Regions from separate parts of the Streptomyces sp. NPDC093085 genome, predicted to be linked through region 2. Evidence: riboswitches for the same ligand, from Rfam matches in the RefSeq annotation. Region 2 holds a riboswitch; the other holds the start of a gene.

Evidence for each region. Region 2 has a riboswitch for cobalamin ahead of metE (5-methyltetrahydropteroyltriglutamate--homocysteine S-methyltransferase). Riboswitches for the same ligand answer to the same signal wherever they lie in the genome.
Region 1: it holds a riboswitch for cobalamin, as region 2 does, so the genes downstream of both, AB0O07_RS14775 (ribonucleoside-diphosphate reductase subunit alpha) here and metE (5-methyltetrahydropteroyltriglutamate--homocysteine S-methyltransferase) in region 2, are expected to answer to the same signal.

The regions. Positions count from the first base shown of each region.
Region 1 is NZ_JBFBFB010000004.1:241,859-246,040, reverse strand. It holds gene AB0O07_RS14780 (ribonucleotide-diphosphate reductase subunit beta) at 1-274, opposite strand, end outside; gene AB0O07_RS14775 (ribonucleoside-diphosphate reductase subunit alpha) at 274-2,739, opposite strand; cobalamin riboswitch at 2,888-3,055, opposite strand; partial or broken gene AB0O07_RS14770 (Uma2 family endonuclease) at 3,126-3,721, shown strand; gene AB0O07_RS14765 (YbdD/YjiX family protein) at 3,803-4,018, opposite strand; gene AB0O07_RS14760 (carbon starvation CstA family protein) at 4,015-4,182, opposite strand, start outside.
Region 2 is NZ_JBFBFB010000002.1:286,931-291,112, forward strand. It holds gene metE (5-methyltetrahydropteroyltriglutamate--homocysteine S-methyltransferase) at 1-1,955, opposite strand, end outside; cobalamin riboswitch at 2,134-2,289, opposite strand; gene aceB (malate synthase A) at 2,287-3,921, opposite strand; gene aceA (isocitrate lyase) at 4,167-4,182, opposite strand, start outside.

The DNA.
Region 1 (4,182 bases), on a different contig from region 2:
GCACCAGGTTGTTGGAGACGATCGAGTCGCCCGTCGCGAAGAACGCGACCAGCCGGCCGATCATGTGCTGCTCGCCCGGCGAGAGCTTGGCGAGGTCGGCCACGTCGGAGTGGAGGTCGACCTCCTCCACCGTCCACGTGTTCTTGATGGCGTCCCGGTAGCGCTCGTAGAAGTCCGGGTAGCGCATCGGGCGGAGGGTCAGTTCGAAACCCGGGTCCAGGAGGTTCTTCTCCTGGGACACGGAGCCGGACGGGGTGGGTTCGTAGGTGGGCATTACTGGCAGGCCTCGCAGGACTCGGGGTTCTCCAGGGAGCAGGCGATGGCCTCTTCCATGGGGGTGGACTGGGGCGGTACGGAGGAGGGGGCCGGGACGGAGACGGCGGACGGGGTCGAGCCGGCCGCGCGGGCGATCCTTGTGGCCGGGCGTGAGCGCAGGTAGTACGTGGTCTTCAGGCCCTTCTTCCAGGCGTACGCGTACATCGAGCTGAGCTTCCCGATGGTCGGCGTCTCCAGGAAGAGGTTGAGCGACTGGCTCTGGTCGAGGAACGGCGTACGGGCGGCGGCCATGTCGATCAGGCCGCGCTGCGGGATCTCCCACGCCGTACGGAACAGCTCGCGCACCTCGGCCGGGATCCAGGTGAAGCCCGCCACCGAGCCGCTGGACTCGCGCAGCGCCTCGCGGGTCTGCGCGTCCCAGACGCCGAGCCGCTTCAACTCGTCCACCAGGTACGAGTTGACCTGGAGGAACTCCCCGGAGAGCGTCTCGCGCTTGAACAGGTTCGAGACCTGCGGCTCGATGCACTCGTACACGCCCGCGATGGACGCGATGGTCGCCGTCGGCGCGATGGCGAGGAGGAGAGAGTTCCGCATACCGGTCCCGGCGACCCGGGCGCGCAGCGCCGCCCACCGCTCGGGCCAGTGCAGGTCCACGTCGTAGTGGTCGGGGTGGAGCACCCCGCGCGCGGCGCGCGTCTTCGACCAGGCGGGGAGCGGACCGTTCCGCTCGGCGAGGTCGCAGGAGGCCTCGTACGCCGCCAGCATGATTCTTTCGGCGATCCGGGTGGAGAGCGCCGCCGCCTCGGGGGAGTCGAAGGGCAGGCGCAGCTTGAAGAAGACGTCCTGGAGGCCCATCGCGCCCAGGCCCACCGGACGCCACTTGGCGTTGGAGCGGCCCGCCTGCTCGGTCGGGTAGAAGTTGATGTCCACGACGCGGTCGAGGAAGGTCACGGCGGTGACGACGGTGCGGTCCAGCCGCTCCCAGTCGATCTCGCCGGTCGCCTCGTCCACGAAGGCGCCCAGGTTGACCGAGCCCAGGTTGCAGACGGCCGTCTCGCCGTCGTCCGTGACCTCCAGGATCTCCGTGCAGAGGTTGGAGGAGTGGACGGTGTGGCCGGGCTCGGCGGTCTGGTTGGCCGTACGGTTCGACGCGTCCTTGAAGGTCATCCAGCCGTTGCCGGTCTGCGCGAGGGTGCGCATCATCCGGCCGTACAGCTCCCTGGCCTTGATGGTCTTGCGCGCGAGGCCGTCGGCCTCCGCCTTGCGGTACGCGGTGTCGAACGCGTCGCCCCAGAGGTCGACCAGGTCCGGCACATCGGCGGGGGAGAAGAGCGACCACTCGCCGTCCGCCTCGACCCGGCGCATGAACTCGTCGGGGATCCAGTGCGCGAGGTTCAGGTTGTGCGTACGGCGGGCCTCCTCACCGGTGTTGTCGCGCAGCTCCAGGAACTCCTCCAGGTCCGCGTGCCAGGTCTCCAGGTAGACACAGGCGGCTCCCTTGCGCCGGCCGCCCTGGTTGACGGCGGCGACCGAGGAGTCGAGGGTCCGCAGGAACGGGACGATGCCGTTGGAGTGGCCGTTGGTGCCCCGGATCAGCGAACCGCGCGAGCGGATGCGCGAGTACGAGAGGCCGATGCCGCCCGCGTGCTTGGAGAGCCGCGCCACCTGGTGGTAGCGGTCGTAGATGGAGTCCAGCTCGTCCAGCGGCGAGTCCAGCAGGTAGCAGGAGGACATCTGCGGGTGGCGGGTGCCGGAGTTGAAGAGCGTGGGGGAGGAGGGGAGGTAGTCCAGCCGGCTCATCAGGCCGTAGAGCGCGGCGACCTCGTCGAGCGCCTGGGCGCTGTCGTTCTCGGCGAGCCCGGCGGCCACGCGCAGCAGGAAGAACTGCGGGGTCTCGATCACCTTGCGGGTCAGCGGGTGGCGCAGGAGATAGCGGCTGTAGAGGGTGCGGAGCCCGAAGTAGCCGAAGCGGTCGTCGGCGGCCGGGTCGATCAGGCTGTCCAGGCGGGCCGCGTGGAGGGCGGCGAAGGCGGCCGTACGGTCCGCGATCAGCCCCTCGCGGTGGCCGGCGGCGATGGACGCGGAGAACGACACGGCGCCCTGCGAGGCCGCCTCTTCGGCGATCGTACGGGTGAGGAGCCGGGCGGCGAGGCGGGAGTAGGCCGGGTCCTCGGAGATCTGCCCGGCCGCCGCCTCGGTCGCGAGTTCGCGCAGCTCCGCCTCGTCCGAGGCCGCGTTACGGCCGCGCAGCGCGGCGGCGGCGATCCGGCCCGGGTCGGCGTCGGGCAGGTCGGCGGTGAGCTCGGTCAGGGTGCGCAGCAGCGCGGTGCCGGGCGCGTCGGTGCCGGGCGCGTCCGTTCCGGGGGCGGTGGGTCCAGGGGGCTGGGCGGTCCCCGGATTCCGCTCGGCTCCCGGCTGCCGCTCGGCCGTCTCTGTCACCGGATCCGCTGGCGCGATGGTCACGCTGTGCTCTCCCTCGCTCGGCTCGGGGCCGCGAGGAGGCACGGGGAAGCGCACGGACGGGGCGCCCGGCCCCGGTCGGCGGGGCAGCGCTCCGTACGGCGTCCACCGGCCCATCCACGAGGCCCGGACGTCTGGCGCCGGGTTCGGTCGAACCAGGCGCACCGCCGGCAGGTGTTCGGACTGAGGGCGCGACAAAGCGCGCCACAGTACACCGTTGCGGGACAGTTCCGGATTCACACCGGATTCCCCTGCGTCGGCAGCGAGGTCGAGCATACATCTGGGGGGCGCGCGGCGCGCCACCCCCCAGATGTTGTGTCGTGGGTCGCTTCGGGCGGTCTTGTCGGACCCCTCCGCTATCGTCGTGAGGACACGGAGGAGGTACGCCCATGACGGCCATCGACTACGAGTCCCAGATCCATCCCGAGGAGTTCGACGAGGCCGCCCGGATACTCGCCCGGACGATACAGAGCATCCGGCTCGAACTCATCGACGGGAAGATCAGGAGCAGGGTCGTGCCGGACGGGGACCACGGACGCATCGTCGAGTGGCTGACACGTATCTGTATGCAGTCCCGTCCGGAGCTCTGGCTCCATCCCGACCAGGGGATCCATGTGCAGGGTTCCGGAGGGGCCGAGCCCGTCCGGACGGCTCGCTCGCGCTGAGCGGCGCCTTCGTCGGCCAAGGGGAGTGGGCCGATCCGGCCCCGGTCCTGATGGTCGTCGAGGTCACCTCGTACGACTCCGACACCGACTCAGACACCGACGACCGTGACCGGGTGGAGAAGCCACGCGCCTACGCCCAGACCGACATCCCGGTCTATCTGCTCATCGACCGGGAGAACTGCCAGGTGACCGTCTACAGCGAGCCGGACGGGGGGCGGTACGAGATCATTCACACCGTGCCGTTCGGCAAGGAGATCACTCTCCCCGCACCGGTCGGGATCACGCTGGAGACCGGGCAGCTCAAGGACTGGGTGCGCTGATGTGAGAACGGGCGGGCCGCCGGGCCTCCCCGTGGGAAGGCCCGGCGGCCCGTGCCGCGTCCAGGCCGGCTCGATGGCGGCTCAGCAGCAGCGGAAGCCCTCGCGCGGGTCGGCCTCGCGGGCGTCCGTACGGCTCCGTTCGAAGGCCCGCCGGGTCATGACCTCCCGGGCGGGGTCGCAGGCCCGGGTGTGGGCGACGTACCGTTCGTACGCGGACTCGCCGGTCAGTTCCCGTACGTACCACCGGATCCGGCCGGCCAGATGGCGCACCCGGGCTGCCGGGGCCGCCCCGGTCATGACGTCGCCGTTCCCGCGGGGACGGAGTCGCGTGCGGCGGCCTCGGCGGCGGCCAGCTCCTCCTTCTCCTCGCGGGTGGGGATCAGGCCGGCCGGGGCGACGATCTTCGACTCGACGTAGGGCGTCTCCGACAGCGTGACGCTCTCGGGGGCGCGGATCGCCTT
Region 2 (4,182 bases):
TGGGTGTCCGGGCGGACGCCGCTGGTGGTGAGCCGGAACGCCTCGGTGGCCCAGGCCAGGTAGCCTGCGTGGTCGGCGGCGCGCAGCGGCAGTGTCTCGCGCAGGGCGGGCTCGTCGACCTGGATGACCGAGGTGCCGGCCGCCTCCAGGTCGGTCACCTCGTCCCGCAGGGCGAGGGCGACCTGGCGGGCGGTCTCGCCGAGCGGCTGGTCGTCGCGGACGAAGGACCAGGCGAGCATGGTGACGGGCCCGGTCAGCATGCCCTTGACGGGGCGGTCGGTCAGCGACTGGGCGTACGTCGTCCACCGCACCGTCATCGGCTCGGGGCGGGAGATGTCCCCGGCCAGCACCGGCGGGCGGACATAGCGGGTGCCGTACGACTGGACCCAGCCGTGCTGGGTGGCCAGATAGCCGGTGAGCCGCTCGGCGAAGTACTGCACCATGTCGTTGCGCTCGGGCTCGCCGTGCACCAGGACGTCGAGGCCGGCCTTCTCCTGGAAGGAGACGACCTCCCGGATCTCGTCCTTGATCCGCTCCTCGTACCCGGTGGTGCCGATCCGCCCGGCGCGCAGATCGGCCCGCGCGGTGCGCAACTCGGTGGTCTGCGGGAACGAGCCGATGGTCGTGGTGGGCAGCAGCGGCAGCCCGAGGTGGGCGCGCTGGGCGGCGCTCCGTTCGGCGTACGGCTGGGAGCGGCGGCCGTCCGTGGCGGTGACGGCCCCGGCGCGGGCGCGTACGGCGGGGTCACGCGTGATCGGCGAGCCCGCGCGGGAGGCGAGGTCGGCGCGGTTGGCGGCGAGTTCACCGGCGATGGCACCGGTGCCCTGGGCCAGGCCCCTGGCGAGGGTGACGATCTCGGCGGTCTTCTGCCGCGCGAAGGCCAGCCAGCGCAGGATCTGCGGGTCGATGTCGCGTTCGGCGGTGGCGTCCAGCGGCACGTGCAGCAGGGAGCAGGACGCGGCGACATCGACCCGGCCGGCGAGGCCGAGGAGGGTCCCGAGGGTGGCGAGAGACTTCTCGTAGTCGTTGATCCAGATGTTGCGGCCGTTGACGACGCCCGCGACGAGCCGCTTGCCCGGGAGGCCGCCGACCGCCGCGAGGTCGTCCGGGGTGGCGGCGCCGGCCTCGGTGAAGTCGAGGGCGAGCCCTTCGACGGGGGCCTTGGCGAGCACGGTCAGCGCCTCGCCGAGCCGCCCGAAGTACGAGGCGACCAGGAGCTTCGGCCGGTCGGTGGCGGAGCCGAGCTCCCGGTAGACCCGAGCGGCCGCCGACAGTTCGGCCGGGGTGCGGTCCTGGACCAGGGCGGGCTCGTCGAGCTGGACCCACTCGGCGCCGGCCGCCCGCAGATCGGCCAGCACCTCGGCGTAGACCGGCAGCAGCCGGTCCAGGAGCGTCAGCGGCTCGAAATCCGCGGGCACCCCGGGGGCGGGCTTGGCCAGCAGCAGATAGGTGAGCGGGCCGACGAGGACGGGGCGGGCGGTGAGCCCCTGGACGAGGGCTTCCTTCAGCTCGGCGACCTGCTTGGCGGAGTCGGCCGTGAAGACCGTGTCGGGACCCAACTCGGGCACCAGGTAGTGGTAGTTGGTGTCGAACCACTTCGTCATCTCCAGCGGGGCGACCTCCTGGGTGCCCCGGGCCATCGCGAAGTAACCGTCCGTCGCGTCAGCCTCGACGGCGGCGCGGTGCCGCTCGGGGATCGCGCCGACCATGACGGTGGTGTCCAGGACATGGTCGTAGTACGAGAAGTCGCCGGTGGGCACCTCGTGGATGCCGGCGTCGGCGAGGGCCTGCCAGTTGCTCCGCCGGAGCCCGGCGGCGGTCTCCCGGAGGGCGTCGGCGGTGACCCGGCCCTTCCAGTACCCCTCGACGGCCTTCTTCAGTTCACGGTCACGCCCCTGGCGGGGGTAGCCGTACACGGTGGCCCGTGCTGCCGCGGCTGCGGGCTTCGCTGTCACGGAACTCTCCTTCGCGAGTCTGTCCGGTGGAACCCGGGGACGGGGTGGACGCGAAGGGACGACCGACCGGGCGGGCCACGGGGCTCCGCCGCCGTGTCTGCCGCTCGGTATGTACGCCGACCCGCCCACGAGGTCACCGGGGTGTCCGCACGCGACGGTCCGCGTGCGGGCAACGGGCAGGTCTTCGGACTCGTGGGCCCGTCCGGTGGCCGAAGGCCACGGGACACCTACTGGCCGTCGCTTCCCGGACCCGGGCGGGTCCAGTGCGTATGACGGCGGTCGTTCCCACATACCGCTGCGGGGCAGTCCCGGATTCTCACCGGGTTCCCTCTTACGACGTCCTGCCTGGCGGGCAGGGCGAACCTGTTGCGCCCTCCAGCCTAGCCGAGAGATCCGAAGTCCCGTCCCGGAGACGGCTCGCGGGGATCTGGACGAGATGGCGTTCGTAGGCGTCGTTGGTGAAGAAGGCGGGCAGTTCCCGGGCGAGTGCGGTCCGCTCGAAGACGGCCCTGACCTCGGCGGTTCTGGCTCCGGGGTGTTCCGCGGCGAGCGCCGCGCACTCGGAGTCGAGGAGAGCGGTGACGGTGGCGCGGCCGACCGCGCCGTGCCGCAGCCACTGCCAGATCTGGACCCGGGCGATCTCGGCGGTGGCCGCGTCCTCCATCAGCCCGTTGAGCGCGACGGCGCCGTGGCCCCGGAGCCAGGCGTCGTAGTAGCGCAGCGCGACGGCGATGTTGGAGCGGACGCCCTCCGGGGTGGGCGGGCCGGTGGTCCGTGCGACGGCGACCAGGTCACGGGCGGTGACCGTAACGTCGTCGCGGGCGCGGTCGAGCTGGTGGGGGCGGCCGTCGAGGACCGCGTCGAAGGCCGTACGGCAGACCGGGACGAGGCCGGGGTGGGCGACCCAGGAGCCGTCGAAACCGTCCTCGGCCTCGCGCTCCTTGTCGAGCCGTACGGTGGCGAGCGCGGCCTCGCGGGCGCCGGGGTCCCGGCCGGGGATCTGGGCCGCCATGCCGCCGATGGCATGGGCGCCGCGCCGGTGGCAGGTGCGCACCAGCAGATCGGTGTAGGCGCGGAGGAAGGGCGCGGTCATGGTGACCTTGGCCCGGTCGGGGAGGACGAAGTCGGGGCGGTGGCCGAAGTTCTTGATCAGGCTGAAGAGATAGTCCCAGCGGCCCGCGTTCAGTCCGGAGCTGTGCGCGCGCAGCTCGTAGAGGATCTCCTCCATCTCGTACGCCGCGGTGATCGTCTCGATGAGGACGGTGGCGCGGACCGTGCCCTGCGGGATCCCGAGGAGGTCCTGGGCGAGGACGAAGACGTCGTTCCAGAGCCGGGCCTCGTACCGGTTCTCCAGCTTGGGCAGGTAGAAGTAGGGGCCGGTGCCGGTCTCGGTGCGGCGGCGCGCGCAGTGGAAGAAGTGCAGGCCGAAGTCGACGAGGGAGGCGGCGAGGGGGCGTCCTCCGATGGTGAGGTGGCGCTCGGTGAGATGCCAGCCCCGGGGGCGGACGACGAGGGTGGCGGGGTCGGGGCCCAGCCGGTAGCGGCGGCCCTCGGGGGTGGTGAAGTCGAGCCGCCCGTGCACGGCGTCGAGCAGGGTGAGCTGGCCGGAGATCAGGTTCTCCCAGGTGGGCGCGGTGGCGTCCTCGAAGTCGGCCATCCAGACGTTCGCCCCGGAGTTGAGGGCGTTGACCGCCATCCGGCGTTCGGGCGGTCCGGTGATCTCCACCCGGCGGTCCAGCAGTCCGGGCGCGGGCGGGGCGACCCGCCAGCGGGTGTCGGCGCGGACGGCGGCGGTGGCGAGCGGGAAGCCGAGGGGGGTTCCGGTACGGAGCCGGTCGGCGCGGCGGCGGCGCTCGGTGAGCAGGTCGGCGCGGCGCGCGGCGAACGCGGCGTCGAGGCGGCCGAGGAACGCGAGGGCCTCGGGGGTGAGGATCTCGTCGTGGCGGTCGCCGGGCGGGCCGAGCACCTGGACCCGGCCGGCCGGGGCGGGGGCCGTGGGGGCGGTGGGGTGGGTGCGGGGCGCGGTGGTGGGCGTGGAGGTCACGGGGTCTCCTCGGCGGAGAGCGGAAGCGGTGAGGGTGGTGTGTGCGGTGTGCTGCGGCGCGGGCCCCGGGGAAGGGGCGTCCCCCGGGGCCCGTCGGCGGGTGGCGCTCGTACGGGATCGGCGCGTACCGGATCGGCGCGTACGCGTGGTACCCGTACCGCCGGGGCTCAGTGGAACTGCTCG